2 regions of the Streptosporangium becharense genome follow, and region 2 is predicted to be linked to the other one. Evidence: riboswitches for the same ligand, from Rfam matches in the RefSeq annotation. Region 2 holds a riboswitch; the other holds the start of a gene.
The links. Region 2 has a riboswitch for glycine ahead of gcvT (glycine cleavage system aminomethyltransferase GcvT). Riboswitches for the same ligand answer to the same signal wherever they lie in the genome.
Positions count from the first base shown of each region.

Region 1 (10,321 bases), 1.7 Mb from region 2:
AGGGGCGGGCAGGAGCACACCAGGTTGCGGTCGCCGTAGGCCTGGTCGATGCGGCGAACCGGCGACCAGTACTTGTTCTCACGCAGGGAGGCCAGCGGGTAGGCGGCCTCCGCCCGGGTGTAGGGGTGGGCCCACTCGTCGGCGAGCAGGGAGGCGGCCGTGTGCGGGGCGTTGCGCAGCGGGTTGTCGACCTTGTCGTACGCGCCGGAGGCGACCTTGGCGATCTCCTCGCGGATCGCGATCATCGCGTCGCAGAACCGGTCGAGCTCCGCCAGGTCCTCACTCTCGGTCGGCTCGATCATCAGCGTGCCGGCCACCGGGAAGGACATCGTCGGGGCGTGGAAGCCGTAGTCGACGAGGCGCTTGGCCACGTCGTCGACGGTCACGCCGGTCTCCTTGGTGATCTGGCGCAGGTCGACGATGCACTCGTGGGCCACCAGGCCGCCGCGGCCGGTGTACAGGACCGGGTAGTGCGGGCTGAGCCTGCGGGCCAGGTAGTTGGCCGACAGGATGGCCTGCTCGGTGGCCGCGCGCAGGCCGTCGCCGCCCATCATGCGGATGTAGGCCCAGGAGATGGGCAGGATGCCCGCCGAACCGTACGGCGCGGCCGAGACCGGGCCGACCGCCGAGCCGTCACGCAGCGGGTGGCCGGGCAGGTAGTCGGCCAGGTGGGCGCGGACCGCGACGGGGCCGACGCCGGGGCCGCCGCCGCCGTGCGGGATGCAGAAGGTCTTGTGCAGGTTGAGGTGGGAGACGTCCGCCCCGAACTCGCCCGGCTTGGCCAGGCCGACCAGCGCGTTGAGGTTCGCGCCGTCGACGTACACCTGCCCGCCGGCCTCGTGGACCAGCTCGCAGATCCGGCCGATCGTCTCCTCGTACACGCCGTGCGTGGACGGGTAGGTCACCATGATCGCGGCGAGCTGGTCACGGTTCTTGTCGATCTTGACCGTGAGGTCGTCGAGGTCCACGTTGCCGTCGGAGTCGCAGGCCACCACGACGACGCGCATTCCCGCCATGACGGCGCTGGCGGCGTTGGTGCCGTGCGCGGACGAGGGGATCAGGCACACGTCGCGGCCGTGCTCGCCGCGCGCCTTGTGGTAGGCGCGGATGGCCAGCAGACCGGCGAACTCACCCTGGGAGCCGGCGTTGGGCTGGATCGAGACGGCGTCGTAGCCGGTCACCTCGGCCAGCCAGGTCTCCAGCTCCTTGACCAGCTCGAGGTAGCCCTGGACCTGGTCCTCGGGGGCGTAGGGGTGAAGCCCGGCGAACTCGGGCCAGGTGATGGGCTCCATCTCGGTGGTCGCGTTGAGCTTCATGGTGCAGGAGCCCAGCGGGATCATCGACCGGTCGAGCGCGACGTCCTTGTCCTGAAGCCTGCGCAGGTAGCGCAGCAGGGCGGTCTCGGAGCGGTGGTTGTGGAAGACCGGGTGGGTCAGGTAGTCGCTGACGCGCACCAGGGCGGGCGGCAGCGCGTCGTGCGTGGCCGCGTCGAGGTCGGTCAGGACCGCGCCGCTGACCCCGAAGGCGGCCAGGACCTCCTCCAGGTGGATGAGCTCGGTCTTCTCGTCGCAGGTGATGCCGACGTGGTCGGCGTCGACCAGGCGCAGGTTGATCCCGTTGTCGCGGGCGGCGGCGACGATCTCGTCCGCACGCCCCGGCACCCTGGCGAGCACGGTGTCGAAGAAGGTGTCGTGCACGATCTCGACGCCGCCCTCGCGCAGGCCCTCGGCGAGCACGACGGCGTGCCGGTGGGTGCGGCGGCCGATCCGGCGCAGGCCCTCGGGCCCGTGGTAGACGGCGTACATGCCCGCGATCACGGCGAGCAGCACCTGCGCGGTGCAGATGTTGCTGGTGGCCTTCTCCCGGCGGATGTGCTGCTCACGGGTCTGCAGCGCGAGCCGGTAGGCGGGGTGCCCGTCGGCGTCCTGGGAGACGCCGACCAGCCGGCCGGGCATCTGCCGCTGGAGGCCGTCGCGGACGGCCATGTAGGCCGCGTGGGGGCCGCCGAAGCCCAGCGGGACGCCGAAGCGCTGCGAGGAGCCGACCGCGATGTCGGCACCGAGCTCACCCGGCGCGGCGAGCAGGGTCAGCGCGAGCAGGTCGGCGGCGGCGACCACCTGGGCGCCGCGGGAGTGGGCGGCGTCGGCGATGGCGCGGAAGTCGCGCACCCTGCCGCTGGCCCCCGGGTACTGCACGAGCACGCCGAAGCAGTCGGGGAGCTCACCGGTGAAGTCGCTTTCGAGCAGCTCGATGCCGAGCGGTTCGGCGCGGGTGCGCAACACCGCCTTGGTCTGCGGCAGCGCGTCGGCGTCGACGACGAAGACGTTGGACGGGACGCGACCGGCCCGCCGGGCCAGGGTCATGGCCTCGGCGGCGGCGGTGGCCTCGTCGAGCAGGGAGGCGCCGGCGACGTCGAGCGCAGTCAGGTCGGAGACGACCGTCTGGAAGTTGATCAGGGCCTCCAGGCGGCCCTGGGAGATCTCCGGCTGGTAGGGCGTGTAGGCGGTGTACCAGCCCGGGTTCTCCAGCAGGTTGCGGCGGATGACGGCCGGAGTGATCGTGTCGTGGTAGCCCAGGCCGATCATCGAGGTGAGCACGGTGTTGCGCGAGGCCAGGACGCGCAGTTCGGCGATGGCCTCGACCTCGCTCGCCGCCGGGGGCAGGTCCAGCCGGTCGGCGGTCCGGATCGCCTCCGGGACGGCCACCGCGGCCAGGTCGGCGGTGGAGGCGAAGCCGACCGCCTCCAGCATGCGGGCCTGGCCCGCGTTGTCGGGCCCGATGTGGCGGGCGGCGAACGGCGGCGGGGCGAGCTCGCTGAGCGGTGACAGATCGGTCATGGAAAGCCTCCCGAGGCGGTGGAGACCGGCGCTGGGCGCGGGCGTACGGCCGGATCTCCCCCTCTGTCATCGCGACCTGAGAGTTTCACCTGCCCTGCCGGGAGGCTTTCACCGTCGGTGAGACGCGCCTGGCGGGCGCACCTGCTTTCCAGAGTTGCCTCGTCCGTGCGGTACGGGTGCCTGAGAGATTCCGGGGAGGTTGCTCCTTCGGCGCCCCGATCGTGCCGGGGTCTCTCCCGCACAGGGTCAGTGGCGAATCAACTTTACCCGGTTCGTCGTGCTCTGCGACGACGGGCCAGCTCATCGGCCTGGTGATCTTCTAAAGGGCTCGCCGGCTCCGCACGCTCGCCGGGAATGTCCGCCAGGGAGCCCTCCACCTCCTGCCAGACCCGGCCGAGGGCGATGCCGAAGACGCCCTGCCCGCCCTGGAGCAGGTCGATGACCTCGTCGGGGGAGGTGCACTCGTAGACGCTCACCCCGTCGCTCATCAGGGTGATCTCCGCCAGGTCGTTGACCCCGCGGTCACGCAGGTGCTGCACGGCGATGCGGATCTGCTGGAGGGAGACGCCGGTGTCGAGGAGCCGCTTGACGACCTTGAGCACCAGGATGTCGCGGAAGCCGTACAGACGCTGGGATCCGGAGCCGTGAGCGGCCCGGACGGTGGGCTCGACCAGACCGGTGCGAGCCCAGTAGTCGAGTTGCCGGTAGGTGATGCCGGCCGCGGCACAGGCCGTCGGGCCGCGGTAGCCGATGTCGGCGGGCACCTTCACCGGTCGCCCGTCGAACAGCAGACCCTCTTCACCCGCGCGCTGACGTGCCGACTGGCGCCGTTCCGGGTCATCCTGGCCGGCGTTTCTACCCTCGCCGCTGCTGACCGCCACGCGGACCTCCGGCTTTCTCTCATCCCGCGGCCTGATCTGGGGGTTTACGCACGACCGCGGGTTTCACTTGCACCGTAGGACCGGTGCCAAGCCCAGTCAACGACCCCACCCGGCGCGTCGTGAAGCGTAAATGCACCGAAATTCCTACCCTGCGCGACCAAAGTCCTCAGGTGTGATGTTGTCAAGGAATTCCCTGAACTTCTCCACCTCGTCCTCCTGGTCATCCGGAATGATCACCCCCGCTTCCCGGACCACCTCCTCACTTGCGAAGATACGTGCGCCGGTGCGCAACGCCAAGGCGATGGAGTCGGACGGGCGCGCACTCACCTCGACCCCGTTGGAGAAGACGAGATCGGCGAAGAAGATCCCGTCACGCAACGCGACGATGTTGACCGTGCTCAACCGGACGCCGAGCCCGTCGAGGACGTCGCGGAACAGGTCATGGGTGAGCGGCCGCGGCGGCGGCTCCTCGGCCTGGGCCATGGCGATCGCCGTGGCCTCCGTCATGCCGATCCAGATCGGCAGGTAACGCTCCCCATGCGTCTCTTTGAGCAGGACGATCGGCTGGTTGGAGGGCATCTCAACTCGAACGCCCACGACCTCCATCTGCAACACGGGCTGCTCCGTCTTCGCTGGATTCCGACCGTTTTGTTCAACGTAACACTCGTGAGGGCACAAGCGCCTGGTCAGGCTCTCACCGGCCCAGGGCCTCACGAACGCCGGAACGTACCAGGGAGGCGTGCAATTCCAGCAGCAGGCCGGAGATCTCCCGCGCCGTCTCGTCGGCCCGGTCGATCGCGCCGGGCCCCCGGCGCCGGAGCAGCGGGGCCACCGCCTGCTCCACCAGACCGGCCTCGCGCTCGGCGGCGGCCTTGACCGCTCTCAGATGGCGGGCGCGCAGGCCGAAGGGGGCCAGGGCCCCGACGCTGCGGGCCACGGCCAGCGCCTCGGCGTCGTAGTGGCGGGCCACCGCGGCCAGCAGCCCGTAGTCTTCGAGCTCGGCGAGGGTCTCCTCGTCGATCTCCGCCGCGGCCAGCAGTTCTTCCCGGCTCAGACGCACCTCGGGAGGCGGGTCGCTGGGAAGTGCCCGCGGCCGGTCGACCGGCCGCTGCTCGCGGTCGGCCTCCTCGAGGCGGTCCTTGATCACGCGAAGCGGCAGGTACCGGTCGCGCTGTTCCCGCAGGATGTAACGCAACCGCTCGACGTCGGCGTAGGTGAACTTGCGGTAACCGGAGGGACTGCGCTCCGGCACTATCAAGCCCTCGCCCTCCAGGAAGCGAATCTTGGAGATGCTGACGTCGGGGAACTCGCCCTGCAGGAGGGCGAGCACCTCCCCGATGCTCATGTGCGCACGGGCGGCCTGCGAGCTCATCATCCTCCCGCGGCGCCGCGGGTGAGGAAGACCAGGCGGAACTTGCCGATCTGCACCTCGTCGCCGCCGTAGAGCGGGACCTCCTCGATCCGCTCGCGGTTGACGTACGTGCCGTTGAGGCTGCCGACGTCGCGCACGGTGAACACCCCGCCACCGCGCCGGTAGAACTCCACGTGACGACGCGAGACGGTGATGTCGTCGAGGAAGATGTCGCTGTCGGGGTGGCGCCCCACGGTGGTCAGGTCGCTGTCGAGCAGGAACCGGCTGCCCGCGTTCGGACCGCGCATGGCGACCAGCAGCGCGGTGCCGGGGAGCAGCTGCTCGACGGCCTGCCGCTCGGCGAGAAGCGTCTCCCCGGTCTCCGCCTCATATGCCTCGATCCCGGACAGGGAGATGGTCGAGGTGCTGTCTCCGGGTGTGTCGGCGAACCTGGTCAGCGGCGACCCGCATCGCGAGCAGAAACGGGCATCCTCAGGGTTGGCATGACCGCACTGCGTGCAGTAGACGCTCGGCATCGATCGGCTCGGCCTCCTACCGCGAAGACGCGGCAACGGTGCTCGGTGATGCGCGCGCCTCGCTTCTTCGCTTCTCAAGGGATTTTCTCAGACTGCGAATGCCGCAACATACAGCGATGAAACAAAAAAGTCAAGGCTAACGCTCAACCACGGGTACGGTCGCTGACCAAACTACAGGGAGGCGGTGTCCACGGTCCATGGTGCCGCGCGGTGTTTGTCGCATCGGATGACCGGCTCCCGGCGCGGCGGAAGCGGTCAGCCGCCGGCGGCCTCCTCGACGACCCGCGCCCAGTGCTCGATCATGGCCTGTGCCGAGTCGACGTCGGCCCCCTCGGCCCACAGGTGGGTGACGGCCTCGGCCGGGTCGGGGAGCACCAGGGCCCAGCCGCCGTCCTCGGCGACGACCCTGACCCCGTCGGTGGTGTCGATGCGGTAGCTCTCGGCCGCCTCGATGACCGAGCGCATCACCGCACCCTTGGCCGCCCAAGGGGTCGGCACGGTACGGCGCAGGAGCCTGGCCTCGGGGATCCTGGCGTCGATCTGGCTGAGCGACAGGCGGGTCCTGGCCACCAGGCCCAGCAGGCGCAGGAAGACCGCCAGGCCGTCCACCGTGGGCCCGAACTCGGGCACGATGAAACCGCCGCGCCCGTCGGCCGCGAATATCATGTCGTGCCCTCTGACCGCGGCGGTGAGCGCGTCGATCCCGGTCGACGTCCACTCGGCGTGCACGCCGTGGAACCTGCAGACCTGCTCGGCCACCCGGGTGGTCGTGACCGGCAGCGCCACCCGGCCGCCCTGACGTTCCGCCGCGATCAGGTCCAGCACCACCAGCAGTGCGCGTTCCTCACTGATCAGCTGGCCCTTCTCGTCCACCAGCGCGACCCGCTCCCCCACCGGGTCGAAGCGGACCCCGAAGGCGGCCCGCGCGGAGCTGACGAGCTCCGACAGGCGCTGCAGGTCACGGCGGCGCTCGGCGAGGGTCTCGGTGGGCGAGGCGTCGTCCAGGCGGTTGTTGACGGTGAGCACGTCCACGCCCACCCGGCCCAGCAGGCTGGGCAGCACCAGTGAGGAGGTGCCGCCGGCGCAGTCGACCACGACCTTCATGTCGGCGTCGCGTACGCCGCTGATGTCGATCAGGCGCAGCAGCTCGCGCGTGTAGTCCTCCACCGCCCTGGCGGGGAAGCTGAGCTCGGCGATCTCGCCGGGGAAGGCCCGGCGGAACTCCTGCCGGGAGAAGACCCGGTCGAGCTTGCGCTGGGCCGGCGGGGAGAGGTCGGCGCCGTGCTCGTCCATGAAGACGATGTCGACGCTCTGCGGGTCGCCGGGGGTGGTGCGCAGGGCGATGCCGCCGACGGCGTTCTCCCGGGCGGTGTGGAAGCGCGCCACGGGCAGCGGGGACGCCTCCAGGTCGATCACGTTGATGGCGCCGGCGTTGAGGGCACTGATCACGGCCCGTTTCAGCGCCCGTGCCGCCCGGGAGGAGTCGCGGGAGGTGATGACCGAGGCACCCTTCTTCAGGGTGGTGGCGTAGGCGCTGGCCAGCCGGACGCACAGCTCGGGGGTGATCTCCACGTTGACCAGGCCGCTGACCCCGCGGGGACCGAACAGGCTGCGCTGAGCGCGCGGCTCCCAGATGACACTGGTGTTGATCACCGCCCCGGCCTCGATGGTCTTGAACGGATAGATCTTGACTCCGGAGGAGATGTAGGCCTCGGCCTCGATGATGCACTCATCGCCGACGACGGCGCCCTCCTCGACCCTGGCTGCGGTCATCAGGTCGGTGTTCTTGCCGATCACGCAGCCGCGCAGGTGGGCACCGGGGCCGACGTAGACGTTGTCGTGGACGACCGCGCGGTGCAGGAAGGCGCCCGCCCTGACCACCGCGTTGCTGCCCAGCACGGTGTACTCGCGCAGCTCGGCCCCCGCCTCCACCTTGGAGTAGTCGCCGATGTAGAGGGGGCCCTTCAGGACGGCGTCGGGGTCGAGCGAGGCGCCCTCGGCCACCCAGACGCCGGGGGAGACCTCGAAGGCGTCGACGTCGATCTTGACCCGGCCGGACAGCACGTCGGCCTGGGCCTTGAGGTAGCTCTCGTGGGTGCCGACGTCCTCCCAGTAGCCGTCGGCGACGTAGCCGTACAGGGGGGCACCGCGCCGCAGCAGCTCCGGGAAGACGTCGCCCGACCAGTCGGCGGACCCGCCGACGGCGATCTCGTCGAGGACCTCGGGCTCCATCACGTAGATACCGGTGTTGACGGTGTCGGAGAAGACCTGGCCCCAGGTGGGCTTCTCCAGGAAACGCTCCACCCGGCCGTGGTCGTCGGCGATGACGATGCCGAACTCCAGCGGGTTGGGGACGCGCTTGAGCCCGATGGTGACCATCGCGTCGTTCTCGCGGTGGAAGCGGATCATCTCGGTCAGGTCGATGTCGGTCAGCGCATCGCCGGAGATGACCAGGAAACGGTCGTCGCGGAGCTTGTCGGCGGCGTTCTTGACACTGCCCGCGGTGCCGAGCGGCGTGTCCTCGGTGGCGTAGTGCAGGCTCATGCCGAGCTCGTCGCCGTCGCCGAAGTAGTTGCGCACCAGGGCGGCCAGGAACTGCACCGTGACCACGGTCTCGGTGAAGCCGTGCCGTTTCAGCAGGCGCAGCACGTGCTCCATGACCGGACGGTTGAGCACGGGCAGCAGAGGCTTGGGCTGGTTCGCGGTCATCGGCCGGAGCCGTGTCCCCTCCCCGCCCGCCATCACGACGGCCTTCACAGATCACCTCTTCAGGCGTTTGGCCCCGCTTACGAGCTGACGCACCTGTACCCAATACAGGACCCCGGACCACCAGTACAGGCCGGTGCCCCAGATGGCGAGCGACCAGCCGACGATCCGGGCCGGGTCGGCGTACCAGGCGGCGTGGTGGGCGAGGAAGAGCAGAGGGAAGGCGTAGAGCAGGTTGGCGGTGGCCGCCTTGCCCAGGAAGTGCACGGGCAGGGCGGGGCCGTAACCGAGACGGCGCAGGATGACGGGGATGCCCAGCAGCATCACGTCGCGCAGCGGGACGGCCAGCGCCAGCCACCAGGGGATGATCTCGCGCATGGCGAGACCGAACAGGGTGGCCAGGATGTACAGGCGGTCGGCCAGCGGATCCAGCAGGCGGCCGAGCCTGCTCGTCTGGTTCCACGCACGGGCGATCTTCCCGTCGAGCCAGTCGGAGAACCCTGCCAGCATCAGCAACGCGACGGCCCACCCGTCGGCCTTCGGCCCCAGCACCAGCCACAGGAAGACCGGCACGCCCAGGAGCCTGGCCAGGCTCAGCGCGTTGGGAACCGTCCAGATTCGGTGCTCGGCTCCCGATGCTTCCGGATTCACCGGTGTATCTCCCTCCCGTGTCTGATGCCGACCCTACCTGCGCCAAGCGCCGGTGAACCGTACCGCGTCCCCGGAATCCCGGGTGGCACGGCGGGCCCGGCGGGGAGGGACGGAGCTCCGCGGGGAGGGACGGAGCTCCGCGGGGAGGGACGGAGAAGGCAGGCGGCGCCACCGCGTGCCCGCGATGGCGCCGGTGGGACGGGGAGCCGCCTGAACCGGGCACCTCCCCGTTCGCGGGCGTCCCGCCGCCGCTTCCCCGCCCGAAGGCCGTGCGGCGGGCGCCCGCGGGTTCAGGAGCGTCGCACGGCGGCCCCGGGCGACCAGGCCCAGACGAGCACGACCATGCTCAGCCCGAACAGGATCAGGTCGCCGGGCAGACGGATGCCGAGCGTCTCCCAGCCCGGGTGCCGGCCCGTGCCGGCCAGGAACAGGCCGGCGCTGGCCGCCGCCGGCCAGCCGGCGCCCCGTCCGGGCCGCCAGACCAGCACGGCGGCGCCGACCTGCAGCAGCGCGATCAGGTGGACCGCCGTCCCGGCCATGGCGTCGGCCCCGACCGGCGCTCCGGCACCCTGCGCGGCGTGACCGGAGAACGAGGCCGCGGCGACGAGGCCGACCGCCTGCGCCACGGTCAGGATGCGCAGGCAGTACAGCAGGCCGCCGGGGACGGGACGGTCCCGGGCCGGGCCCGCCGGGGAGACGGCCTCCCGCATGAGATGCGTCCTTCCTCCGGTGACAGGTCCGGGACACATCGTGGCCGCGGGGTACGCCCCGGGTCGTCAGCCTGGGGGGTGACCTCCCGATCCGTCGCGTGGCGGACAACGCGGCGGAGCGCGTGAGGGACCGGCCCGGTGGACCGGGTGGCGGGCCGCGTGACGGGGCGGGTGACGGGCCGTGACACGGACCGGGTGGCGAACGGCGCGGCGGCCGATGCGCCGGGAGGCGTCCGGGCGGGCCGCCGCCGGGCCACCCGGCGAGGTCATCCGTCAGGACGGTCGAAGATCATCCTTTTGACTGAACCACGGGCCCGGCGGACCCCTTACTCTTCACAGCATGACCAACGACACCGCGCTCTTCCTGCGGCAGTGGATCCGGTCCCCGGGGACCGTCGGAGCGGTGGCGCCGAGTTCGCGGCGGCTCGCCGAGGAGGTCGCCTCACCGATCCCGCACCGGGGCGACCCGGTGATCGTCGAGCTCGGCCCCGGCACGGGCGCGTTCACCGCGGAGATCCAGCGCAGGCTGGGCGGCCGGGGGCACCACATGGCGGTCGAGATCAACCCCGAACTGGCCGGGTTCCTCGCGGCGCGGAACCCGGGGGTGGACGTGGTGGTCGGCGACGCGGCCAAACTGCCGGAGCTGCTG
Region 1 covers NZ_JACHMP010000001.1:766,484-776,804, forward strand. Annotated here, with positions in the region: gene gcvP (aminomethyl-transferring glycine dehydrogenase) at 1-2,837, opposite strand, end outside; glycine riboswitch at 2,996-3,086, opposite strand; gene F4562_RS03375 (MerR family transcriptional regulator) at 3,101-3,718, opposite strand; gene F4562_RS03380 (bifunctional nuclease family protein) at 3,863-4,333, opposite strand; gene ftsR (transcriptional regulator FtsR) at 4,413-5,090, opposite strand; gene F4562_RS03390 (double zinc ribbon and FHA domain-containing protein) at 5,090-5,605, opposite strand; gene F4562_RS03395 (mannose-1-phosphate guanyltransferase) at 5,861-8,362, opposite strand; gene clsA (cardiolipin synthase ClsA) at 8,366-8,962, opposite strand; gene F4562_RS03405 (hypothetical protein) at 9,253-9,672, opposite strand; gene F4562_RS03410 (class I SAM-dependent methyltransferase) at 10,013-10,321, shown strand, end outside.
Region 1: it holds a riboswitch for glycine, as region 2 does, so the genes downstream of both, gcvP (aminomethyl-transferring glycine dehydrogenase) here and gcvT (glycine cleavage system aminomethyltransferase GcvT) in region 2, are expected to answer to the same signal.

Region 2 (10,321 bases):
AAAGGGTGTTCAGTCCAGGCCGAGTTCCCGGCGGAGGCGGGCCACGTGGCCGGTCGCCTTCACGTTGTAGAGGGCTTTCTCGATCTTTCCGTCGGGGTCGATGACGAAGGTGGAGCGGATGACCCCGACCGTGGTCCTGCCGTACATGGTCTTCTCGCCGTAGGCGCCGTAGGCCTTGTGGACCTCCAGGCCGGGGTCGGACAGCAGCGGGAAGGTCAGCGCGTCGCGTTCGGCGAACGTGGCGAGCCTGTCCGGGCTGTCCTTCGACACGCCGAGCACCGCGAGGCCGGCCGCGGTCAGCGAGGCGAGGCTGTCGCGGAAGTCGCACGCCTGCTTGGTGCAGCCCGGCGTCATGGCGGCGGGGTAGAAGTAGAGGATGACGCGCCTGCCGCGGTACGACTCCGGTGATACGGTGCCGCCGTCGGCGGTGGGGAGCGTGAAGTCGGGGGCGGCGTCGCCCGGCTCGAGTTTCATGTGGTTCCTCCGAGGAATCGTTCCCGGGTCAACCTACCGGCCGGGCCCGCGTGCCGTGGGAGGCGGGACCTGACACACTGATCGATGTCAAGGGGTACGAGAGGAGAACCATGGCGGACACCGATCCGGCTGAGTTGGAGCGGCAGATCGAGCGCACGCGCGCGGAGCTGGCCCAGACGGTGGACGCCATCGTGGACCGGGTCAGCCCCAAGCGGGTCAAGGAGCGTGGGGTGGCCAAGGTCAAGGCGAACGCGGAGCACTTCGTCGCGCAGGTCGGCGACCTGGTGGCGGGCGCGGCGGCTCCCCGGCCGGCCAGGCTCGACGGCGAACCCGACGACCTGTGGGTGGACGACCGGCCCGACCTGGCGCCGATCCTGATCGGTGTCGGGGTGGCGCTGGCGCTGGGTGCGGTGGTCATGCTGTGGCGCCGCCGCCGGTGACGGCGGTCGCGCGCGGCGGGCTTGACGGTACGACGACACGACGCGCGGTAGCGGTGCGCGAGGTCTCTAGAGGGCGGTGCGGGGCCTCTGCAGGGTGGTGCGGGGTCTCTATGGCGGTGCGGGGCCTCTACAGGAACGTGCGGCCCTCGCCTCGGTAGGTGGGAACCTCCGCCACGATCTCGTCCCCTTCGATCAGGTGCAGGCCGGCGAAGCGCTCGCACAGCTCACCGGCCTTGGCGTGCCGGAACCAGACGCGGTCGCCGACGCGCAGGTCCTCGGCGGCCTGGCCGACCAGCGGGGTCTGCACCTCCCCGGCGCCCTCGTCGGGGTCGTAGCGCAGCCCGCACGGCAGGTAGGGCTGGGGCAGGCGGTCGGGGCCGGGCTTGCCCGAGGCGGGGTAGCCACCGCCGAGGACGGTCACCACGCCCGCGGCGGGGCGGCGGACGACCGGCAGGGCGAACAGGGCGGCGGGTCTGCCGGTGAAGCCCCGGTAGAAGTCGAACAGGCGGGGGTGGTAGAAGCCCGACCCGGCGGCGATCTCGGTGATGGCCCGCTCCCGGGCGGTCTTCTCGATGCTGCCGGTGCCGCCGCCGTTGACGAACTCCAGGTCGGCGATCTCGCGTACGGCCTGGACGATCCGGCCCCTGCGGACGGTCAGTTCCCGCTGGGAGCGGGCCTGCATCCACCGGATGGCCCGGGTGAGCGCCGGGTTGCCGGGTGCGTCGTCGCCGACCCCGGCGATCTGCGCCTCGTACGCCATCAGGCCGGCCAGGCGGAACCCGGGACGTTTGGCGATGTCGGCGGCGAGGTCGGCGACCTGGTCCGGCTCCCGGACGGGGGAGCGGCGGGCGCCGGCGCGGAACCGGCCGCCGAGGGCGACGAAGCCGGCGTCGATGTCCATGCAGACCCGGATCTCGTGGCGGTTGCGGACGCCGGCGATGGCCGACTCGACGACGTCGAGGTGCTCGGCGCGGTCGACCATGACGGTGATCTCCTGCGCGGCGCGGGGGTCCGCGGCCAGCTCGGCCAGCGCGGCCCGGTCGGCGGTGGGGTAGGCGAGGAGTACGTCGCGCATGCCGGTGGAGACCAGCCAGAGGGCCTCGGGAAGGGTGAAGGCCATGATGCCGGAGAAGCCGTCCATGGCGAGGATGCGTTCCAGCACGGCGCGTGACCTGATGGACTTGCTGGCGACTCTGATCGGCTTGCCCGCGGCGCGTGCGACCATCGCCTCGGCGTTGGCCCGCAGCGCCCGCAGGTCGAGGATGGCGAAGGGCGGGTCGAGGTGGGCGGTGGCGTGGTCGTAGCGGCGGCGGTCGTCCATGTGGGCAGGATAACCCCGCGCGATTTAATATGAGTTGAGTTCATATTTTCTGGCCGGCGGTCAACGCTCCGCCAGAAGGGCACCAAGATCGGGCAGGGGCGTGGGGGAGACCCGCCCCCCTCCCGCCGGAACGCGTACACATGATCGAATGACGACTACTCTCCATGACACCGTCACGGGTACGGGGAGCGGCGCAGGCGCCACCGGCGGGGCGGGCCGGGCGGGCCGGGCGAACGGTGAGAGCCCGCACGCGGCACGCCGCAGGTCGGTGCGGTTGCTCAGAGCGGCGCGGACCCCGGCGGCCGTGCCGGTCGCCCTCGTCGTGTCCGCCGCGCTGTGCTCCGCCGCGGTGGTGACCGTCGGCCTGCTGACGGGCTCACCGGCCGGACGGGTGCCCTACCGCCGGCTGGCCACCCGGGCCGGTGAGTGGCACTGGTCCGACCCCGCCACGTTCGTCGCGGCGGTGCTCGCGATCTTCGCGGGACTGGTGCTGCTCGGGCTCGCCGCGCTACCCGGCCGGCCCAGGCTGGAACCGCTGGAGTCCGCCGACCCGCTGACGGTGATCGGCATGACCAGGTCCGGCCTGCGCCGCACGCTCCGGGCGGCGGCCGAGTCGGTGGACGAGGTGGACCGGGCCCGGGTCCGGCTCGCGTCCAGGATCGTCGAGGTCACCGTGTTCACCGGCACCGAACGGACCGGGCCGTTGCTGCGGCGGGTCGGGGCGGCCGTGGGCGATCGGATGGCGGCGCTGGGCGTGACGGGCGCGGGCGAGGTCGTGGTACGGCTGCGCAGGCGGGGGGCGTGATGCGGCCGTACCTGGGCAACCGGATCGGCCTGGCGCTCACCGGCGCGGTGCTCACCGGGGCGGGCGGCTACGCGTTCCTGCGCGGGCGGGGCGACATCCCCGGCCATCCGCGCGGCGACCGGCTCGTGAGCGGAGGGCTGCCCGCCTGGGCGGCCGGCCACCCCTGGGCGGGATGGCCGGCCGCGCTGCTGCTGGTGCTGCTGGCGCTGCTGGCCCTGCGGTGGCTGCTACACGCCCTGGGCTGGGGGCGGTGGGGGCGGCGGACCGGGACGGGCACCGCGGTGCTCGGTGTCTGTCTCAAAGAAGTCGAGGGGCTCACCCGGATCCGTGTCCGGCACATACCGAACGAGCGGCTGCGTGTCACGGTGAGCTGCGCGCCCGGGGACGACGTCGGCAGACTCGTGGCGCGGCTCAACCGGGACGCCGTAGGGAAGGTCCGCCGGGCGCTGGGCGACCCCGAGCTCGGCGTGATGGTTCGCCTGCACGTCCGGCGCCGCTGACCACCCGCCCGGCTCGTCCCGCAGCCCTCCGGGATCCGGCCGCGTCGCCGGCGGCTCCGCCTCGCGTGGTACGCCGAACGCCAGCCCGGCGGCCAGGCAGAGCAGGGGGAGCGCGGGGACGACGTAGCGGTGGTCGAAGGCCGCGATGAAGGGCGGCAGGACCAGCAGCACGACGCCCGCCGCCCACGGCAGCAGCCCCGGGCCGCCGAACCGCCGGATCCGGAGCAGCACGCCGACGAGGCCGACCAGCATGATCACCGCGAGGAACGGGCCGCGCACGAACCCGTGCTCCTGGTAGGCGCGCAACCAGCCGACGTACGGCTCGACCAGGGTGGGGGCCCCGGAGACGCCCTGGTAGGCCACGGTCAGCTCCTCGGCGGTCCTGCCCTGCGAGGCGCCGCCCTTGGGGAAGGGCCGGGCGGTGTCGGGGAAGACGTAGGCGCTCTGCGGGCCGGGGGACGGATAGACCCGCCTGGTCCAGTCGAAGATGTACGCCACGTCCGTCAGGCCGGCCCGGAGGAAGTCGAGTGGCTGGGCCAGGATGGCCTGGGTGGCGAAGGCGCCGGCGAGCCGGTCGCGCTCGGCCCAGCTTCCCTTGACCTTGTTCAGGGGGGAGGAGCCGTCCCAGATGTAGACCGGCGGCGCCGCGCGTTCGCTCACCGGCTCGGTGGGGCACAGCGCCGCCTCCGGGCCGGCCGGCCTGATCACGGCGCAGTCGGCGAAGGTCATCGTGCGTGCCCACAGGAACGCGTTGCCCCGGGTCAGCCCGAAGGTGCCGTGCTCGGAGTGGAACCAGGCGGCGTACGAGCCCAGGCCGATCACCGCGGCCAGGGCGGCGGCGATGACCGCGCGCCAGGAGGCCCGGCGGAGCAGCAGGCAGACCAGCACCACGGCGATCAGCGGCAGCCCGATCGTCCGGGTGACGGTCGCCGCGGCCAGCAGCAGTCCGGCGAGCGCCGCGACCCACGCCCGCGGACGCTCGCGCAGGAGCAGCAGCGTGACCGCCAGCACCGTCAGGAACTGGAAGAGCAGGTCCGCCATGACGAGGTGTTCGAGCTGGATCTGGTGGGCGTCCAGCAGCACCGGCAGCGCGGCGAGCGTGGCCCCCCAGCCGGGCAGCCTGCCCAGGCGGCGCAGCAGCAGGTAGACGCAGACGGCCACGGCCAGCCCCAGCAGGTGCTGCAGGACGACCACCGCCTGGACGCTCGACAGCGGACGCAGTGCCCACAGCAGGAGCGAGTAGCCCGCGGGGCGGGATTCCAGAGGGCGGGGTGCGAGCCCGGCGTTCAGGTAGACGAAGGAGTCGGCCCAGAACCACAGGGCGGGCCGGTAGCCCAGCACCGCCAGGGCCCGCAGCGCGCCGCCGGCCAGCAGCGCGACCAGGAACACCCAGTGGGCGTGGAGGAAGCCGGACGCGCCGCGCCGGCCGGAGGGCCTCCGCCGGCGGCCGGACCGGCTCACCGGATGCGCTGCCGTCGCCACCACGACCTCCCGAGTCCCGTGAACACGGCCACCCAGCATAGGCGCGGGACCCCGGAATCCTGTACGAGATGAGTGATTTGCCGGGAAATGGAGCCGGGTGACGGCTCCGGTCCGGTCAGCACTCGATGACGTTGACCGCGAGGCCGCCGCGGCTGGTCTCCTTGTACTTGTCGAGCATGTCGCGGCCGGTGTCACGCATCGTCTTGATGGCCTTGTCCAGCGAGACGAAGTGCCGGCCGTCGCCCCGCAGCGCGATCCTGGCCGCGGCGATCGCCTTGATCGAGGCGACCGCGTTGCGTTCGATGCACGGGATCTGGACCAGCCCGCCGATCGGATCGCAGGTCAGGCCCAGGTTGTGCTCGATGCCGATCTCGGCGGCGTTCTCGACCTGTTCGGGGGTGCCGCCCAGCACCTCGGTGAGCCCGGCGGCGGCCATCGAGCAGGCCGAGCCGACCTCGCCCTGGCAGCCGACCTCGGCACCGGAGATGGAGGCGTTCTCCTTGAACAGCACGCCGATCGCGCCGGCGGTCAGCAGGAAGCGGACCGCTCCCTCGTCGTCGGAGTCGGCGACGAAGCGGTCGTAGTAGGTGAGCACCGCGGGGATGATCCCCGCGGCCCCGTTGGTGGGGGCGGTGACGATCCGGCCGCCGGCGGCGTTCTCCTCGTTGACCGCGAGAGCGAACAGCGAGACCCAGTCCATGGTCTGGAGCGAGTCCTTCTCCTGCGACTCGGCGCGCAGCTGCCGGTGAAGCTGGTGTGCGCGGCGCCGGACCTTCAGGCCGCCGGGCAGCACGCCCTCCTTCTCCACGCCCCGCCGCACGCACTCCTTCATGACCCGCCACAGGTCGAGCAGCCGGGCACGGATCTCGGCCTCGGTGCGGCCGAAGGCCTGCTCGTTCTTCAGCATCAGCCCGGAGATCGACAGGCCGGTCTCCGCGCAGTGGCCGAGCAGTTCGGCCGCCGTGGTGAAGGGGTGGGGCAGGACGGTGTCGTCGGCCTTGATGCGGTCGGCCCCGGTGGCGTTCTCGTCGACGACGAACCCGCCGCCCACCGAGTAGTAGACCTTCTCACGGAGGGGCTCGCCGTTCTCCGCGAAGGCGGTGAAGCGCATGCCGTTGGGGTGGTGCGGGAGCGACACCTTGCGCTCGAAGACGAGGTCGTCGCCGACGACGAACGGGATCTCCCGGGTGCCGTACAGGCGGACGGTGCCGGACTCGCGCATGGCGGCCAGCCGCTCGTCGACCGTGTCGACGTCGACGAGCTCGGGCTTGTCACCGGACAGGCCCAGCAGCACGGCCTTGTCGCTGCCGTGCCCCTTGCCGGTCAGGCCGAGCGAGCCGTACAGGACGGCACGGACCCGGCAGGTCTTCTCCAGCAGGCCGTCGGCGTCGAGGCCGCGGGCGAACTTGTGCGCGGCGGCCATCGGGCCGCCGGTGTGCGAGCTGGACGGACCGATGCCGATCTTGAAGAGATCGAAGACGCTGATCGTCATCGAGTACCTCCGGCGTGGGGTCCCCGGCGTCGGCCGCGGGACGGAAGTCGATAGTCGATACGTCCGCTCTCGACCCGCCCGGGCCGCGCGCTCGGAAGGGACGCGCGGCTCGGGCGGGAGAGGGATGTGTTACGCCTCACCTGAGGTGAGCGCGGTGTACTCCGCGGCCGACAGCAGGTCGTCCGCGGAGCCTTCGAGGCGGACGCGGAACAGCCAGCCGTCCCCGTACGGGTCGCTGTTGATCAACGCGGGGTTGGCGTCAAGGGTCTCGTTGACCTCGACGACCTCACCGCCGACGGGGGCGAAGACATCGCTCACCGACTTGGTCGACTCGACCTCACCGATCGGGGTGCCGGCGGTGACGGCCTCGCCCACCTCGGGAAGCTTCACGTAGACCACCTCACCCAGCGCGTCGGCCGCGTGGGCGGTGATGCCCACGGTGAGGGTGATGCCGTCCTCGGCACCGGAGACCCACTCGTGTTCCTTGGTGTACTGCAGGTCCTCGGGAATGCTGCTCACTTTTTCCTCCTGTAGAAAGGCAGTTCGACCACGTCGACCGGCTCATGGGTGCCCCGGATGTCGACGGCCAGTCCTGAGGTTAGGCCGTTGTCCACATACGCCATGGCGATGGGCCTGCCCAGGGTCTGGGAGGGGGCCCCGCTGGTGACCGTCCCGACGATGGTGCCCTCTCCGGCGACCACCACCGAATAGCCGTGCCGGGGCACCCGGCGGCCGGTCGCGACCAGGCCGACCAGGCGGCGGGCCGGCGGGACGTCCTTGCGCGCCTCCAGGGCGGCCCGGCCGACGAAGTCACCCGGCTTGTCGAACCGCACCACGCGGCCCAGCCCGGCCTCGAACGGGGTGTGGTCGGCCGACAGCTCGTTGCCGTAGAGCGGCATGCCCGCCTCCAGGCGGAGGGTGTCGCGTGCGGACAACCCGGCGGGGACCAGCCCGTGCGGGGCGCCCGCCTCGGTGAGGGCGGCCCACAGCGGCTCGGCGTCCTCGGCGGCGACGAACAGCTCGAAGCCGTCCTCCCCGGTGTAACCGGTGCGGGCGATCAGCGCCTCGCGGCCGGCGACGGTGGCGGGCAGGCCCGCGTAGTACTTCAGGCCGTCCAGGTCGGCGTCGGTGAGCGCGGCGAGGATCTCGGTGGAGCGCGGGCCCTGCACCGCGACCAGCGCGTATCGCTCGGAGCGGTCGTCCACCGCGGCGTCGAAGTCCTTGGCCCGCTCGGTCAGCTCGGCGGCGACACGCGGGTAGTTGGAGGCGTTGGCGACGACCATGAACTCCTCGGGCGCCAGCCGGTAGACGATCAGGTCGTCCAGCACGCCGCCCTCGGCGTTGACGATCATCGTGTAGCGGGCCCGGCCGGGCTCCAGGGCGGACAGGTGACCGACCAGCGCGTAGTCGAGCGCCTCGGCGGCCTGCGCGCCGGTCACGAAGATCTCCCCCATGTGGGACAGGTCGAACAGGCCCGCAGCCTGGCGGACCGCGTTGTGCTCGGCGGACTCGCTGCCGTAGCGGAGCGGCATCAGCCAGCCCGCGAAGTCGGTCAGCGTCGCGCCGAGTGACTCGTGGACGCCGCGCAGCGGCGTGGGTCGGGACATGTTCGCACCTCAGACAAGGGTCAGATGAGAGCATCCTCCCCCTCTGTCATTGATGCCTGAGAGCTTCACCCGGTTTTTGCCGGACTTTCACCTTCGGCGAGGTCGCGGGACCTGCTTTCCAGAGGGCACCTACCCGCACGGTCCTTTGCCTTGAGAGGTTCGCGGGGAGGGCTTGCTCCTTCAGGGGTCCTGGCCTGGATGTCAGGACGCTCTCCCGCACGGGTTCACCGGTGTCGCGACCACCCTAACCGCCCGGCCCGGTCTCGCGAAATCCCCCAGTCGTCCTCTCCTCCCGGGTCGCGGATCGCCGTGCGAGCCCGATGGCGCCCCAAGGTGGGTTTGTCAATTTATGTCCGTTTCCCGTGGTAGCGTCCGACAACTTGCACGTTTCGGAGGTGATTGATGACGACCGAGGTGGGTTCCCGGCCGCGACCGGGGGCCGGTTCCGGTGACGACCCTCGGGACAAGGGGCTCAGCCGGAACTCGGTCGGCCTGTGGAGCAGCGTGGCGCTCGGCGTCTCGACGGTGGCCCCCGTCTACTGCCTGACGGCCACCCTCGGCCCCACGGTGGGGGAGGTCGGGCCGCAGATGCTCGCGGTGTTCGTCGCGGGTTTCCTGCCGATGTTCCTGGTCGCCTACGCCTACCGGGAGCTGAACCGGCGCTTCCCCGACTCCGGCACCTCCTTCACCTGGACGGTCAAGGCGTTCGGCCCCTGGGTGGGCTGGATGTGCGGCTGGGGCCTGGTGGTGGCCACGATCATCGTGCTGTCCAACCTGGCGGGGGTCGCGGTCACCTTCTTCTACGTGCTGCTGGCGGACGTGACCGGGAACCCGGCGCTGGCCGACCTGGCCGGTGACAAATGGGTCAACGTGCTGACCTGCCTGGTCTTGGTCGCCGCCGCCACCGCCGTCAGCTACCGGGGCATCACCGCCACCCGGCTGCTCCAGAACGTGCTGGTGCTCTTCCAGCTCGCGGCGCTGGTGTCGTTCGCGGTGATGGCGATCGGCAAGGCCGTCTCCGGAGACGTGCCCACGGCGATGGCCTTCGACCTGGCGTGGTTCGACCCGTTCGCGGTGGCCACCTTCAGCGCCTTCACCGCGGGCCTGTCCCTGTCGATCTTCATGTTCTGGGGCTGGGACACCTGCCTGACCCTGAACGAGGAGACCGAGGGCAGCTCCAGGACGCCGGGCAGGGCGGCGCTGCTCACCGTGCTGACCATCCTCGGCAGCTACCTGCTCGTGGGGGTGGCCGCCGTCATGTACGCCGGGGTCGGCGACACCGGCGTCGGCCTGGGCAACCCCGAGACCGAGGACAACGTCTTCGCGACCCTGGCCCACCCGGTGATGGGCGGGTCCGGGGTGATCCTGATCCTCGCGGTGCTGGCCAGCTCCGCGGCCAGCCTGCAGAGCACCTTCATCCCGGTCGCCCGCACCGTCCTCGCCATGGGCTTCTACGAGGCGCTGCCGGTCAGGTTCGCCCGGGTCCACCCCCGCTTCCGCACGCCCTCCTACGCCACGCTCTGGGCCGGGATCGGCACCGGGGTCTTCTACTCGGTCATGACGGTGTTCAGCGAGGACGTCCTGGTGGACACCATCTTCACGCTCGGGTTGATGATCTGCTTCTACTACGCGCTGACCGCCTACGCCTGCGTCTGGTACTTCCGGCGCGAGCTCACCGCGAGCGTGCGGGACCTGCTGTACAAGGGCCTGCTCCCCGGGCTCGGCGCGGTGGCGCTGACCGCCGTCTTCGGCAAGACGGTCGTGGACATGTGGGACCCCGCCTACGGCACCGGAAGCTCGGTGTTCGGGGTCGGCGGGGTCTTCGTCATCGGGGTGGGCGTGCTGCTGCTGGGTGCTGTCCTGATGGTCGTCCAGAGCCGGATCGACCCGCGGTTCTTCCGCGGCGAGACCCTCCGCCCCGACACCGGGGCACTGGTCGTCCCCGACTGAGGACGCCCCGGCGCGCTACCGCGCGACCGGGACGGTGTGCCGTACCAGGGCCTCGAACAGGGCGGATTCCTCGTCGGCCTCGGGGTGCCACTGGACGGCCAGGGCGAACGGGTGACCGTCCACTTCGACGGCCTCGACCGTGCCGTCCTCGGCGCGGGCGGTCACGGTCAGCCCGGCGCCCAGGCGCTCGACGGCCTGGTGGTGGTAGTGGGCCACGTCCACCGTCTCGGCGCCGAGGATCTCGCCGAGG
Region 2 covers NZ_JACHMP010000001.1:2,424,954-2,435,274, reverse strand. Annotated here, with positions in the region: gene bcp (thioredoxin-dependent thiol peroxidase) at 10-474, opposite strand; gene F4562_RS10410 (DUF3618 domain-containing protein) at 585-914, shown strand; gene F4562_RS10405 (amino acid deaminase/aldolase) at 1,042-2,235, opposite strand; gene F4562_RS10400 (DUF6286 domain-containing protein) at 2,384-3,040, shown strand; gene F4562_RS10395 (hypothetical protein) at 3,268-5,022, opposite strand; gene F4562_RS10390 (L-serine ammonia-lyase) at 5,138-6,514, opposite strand; gene gcvH (glycine cleavage system protein GcvH) at 6,644-7,033, opposite strand; gene gcvT (glycine cleavage system aminomethyltransferase GcvT) at 7,030-8,121, opposite strand; glycine riboswitch at 8,155-8,249, opposite strand; glycine riboswitch at 8,250-8,348, opposite strand; gene F4562_RS10375 (APC family permease) at 8,524-10,071, shown strand; gene F4562_RS10370 (gamma-glutamyl-gamma-aminobutyrate hydrolase family protein) at 10,087-10,321, opposite strand, start outside.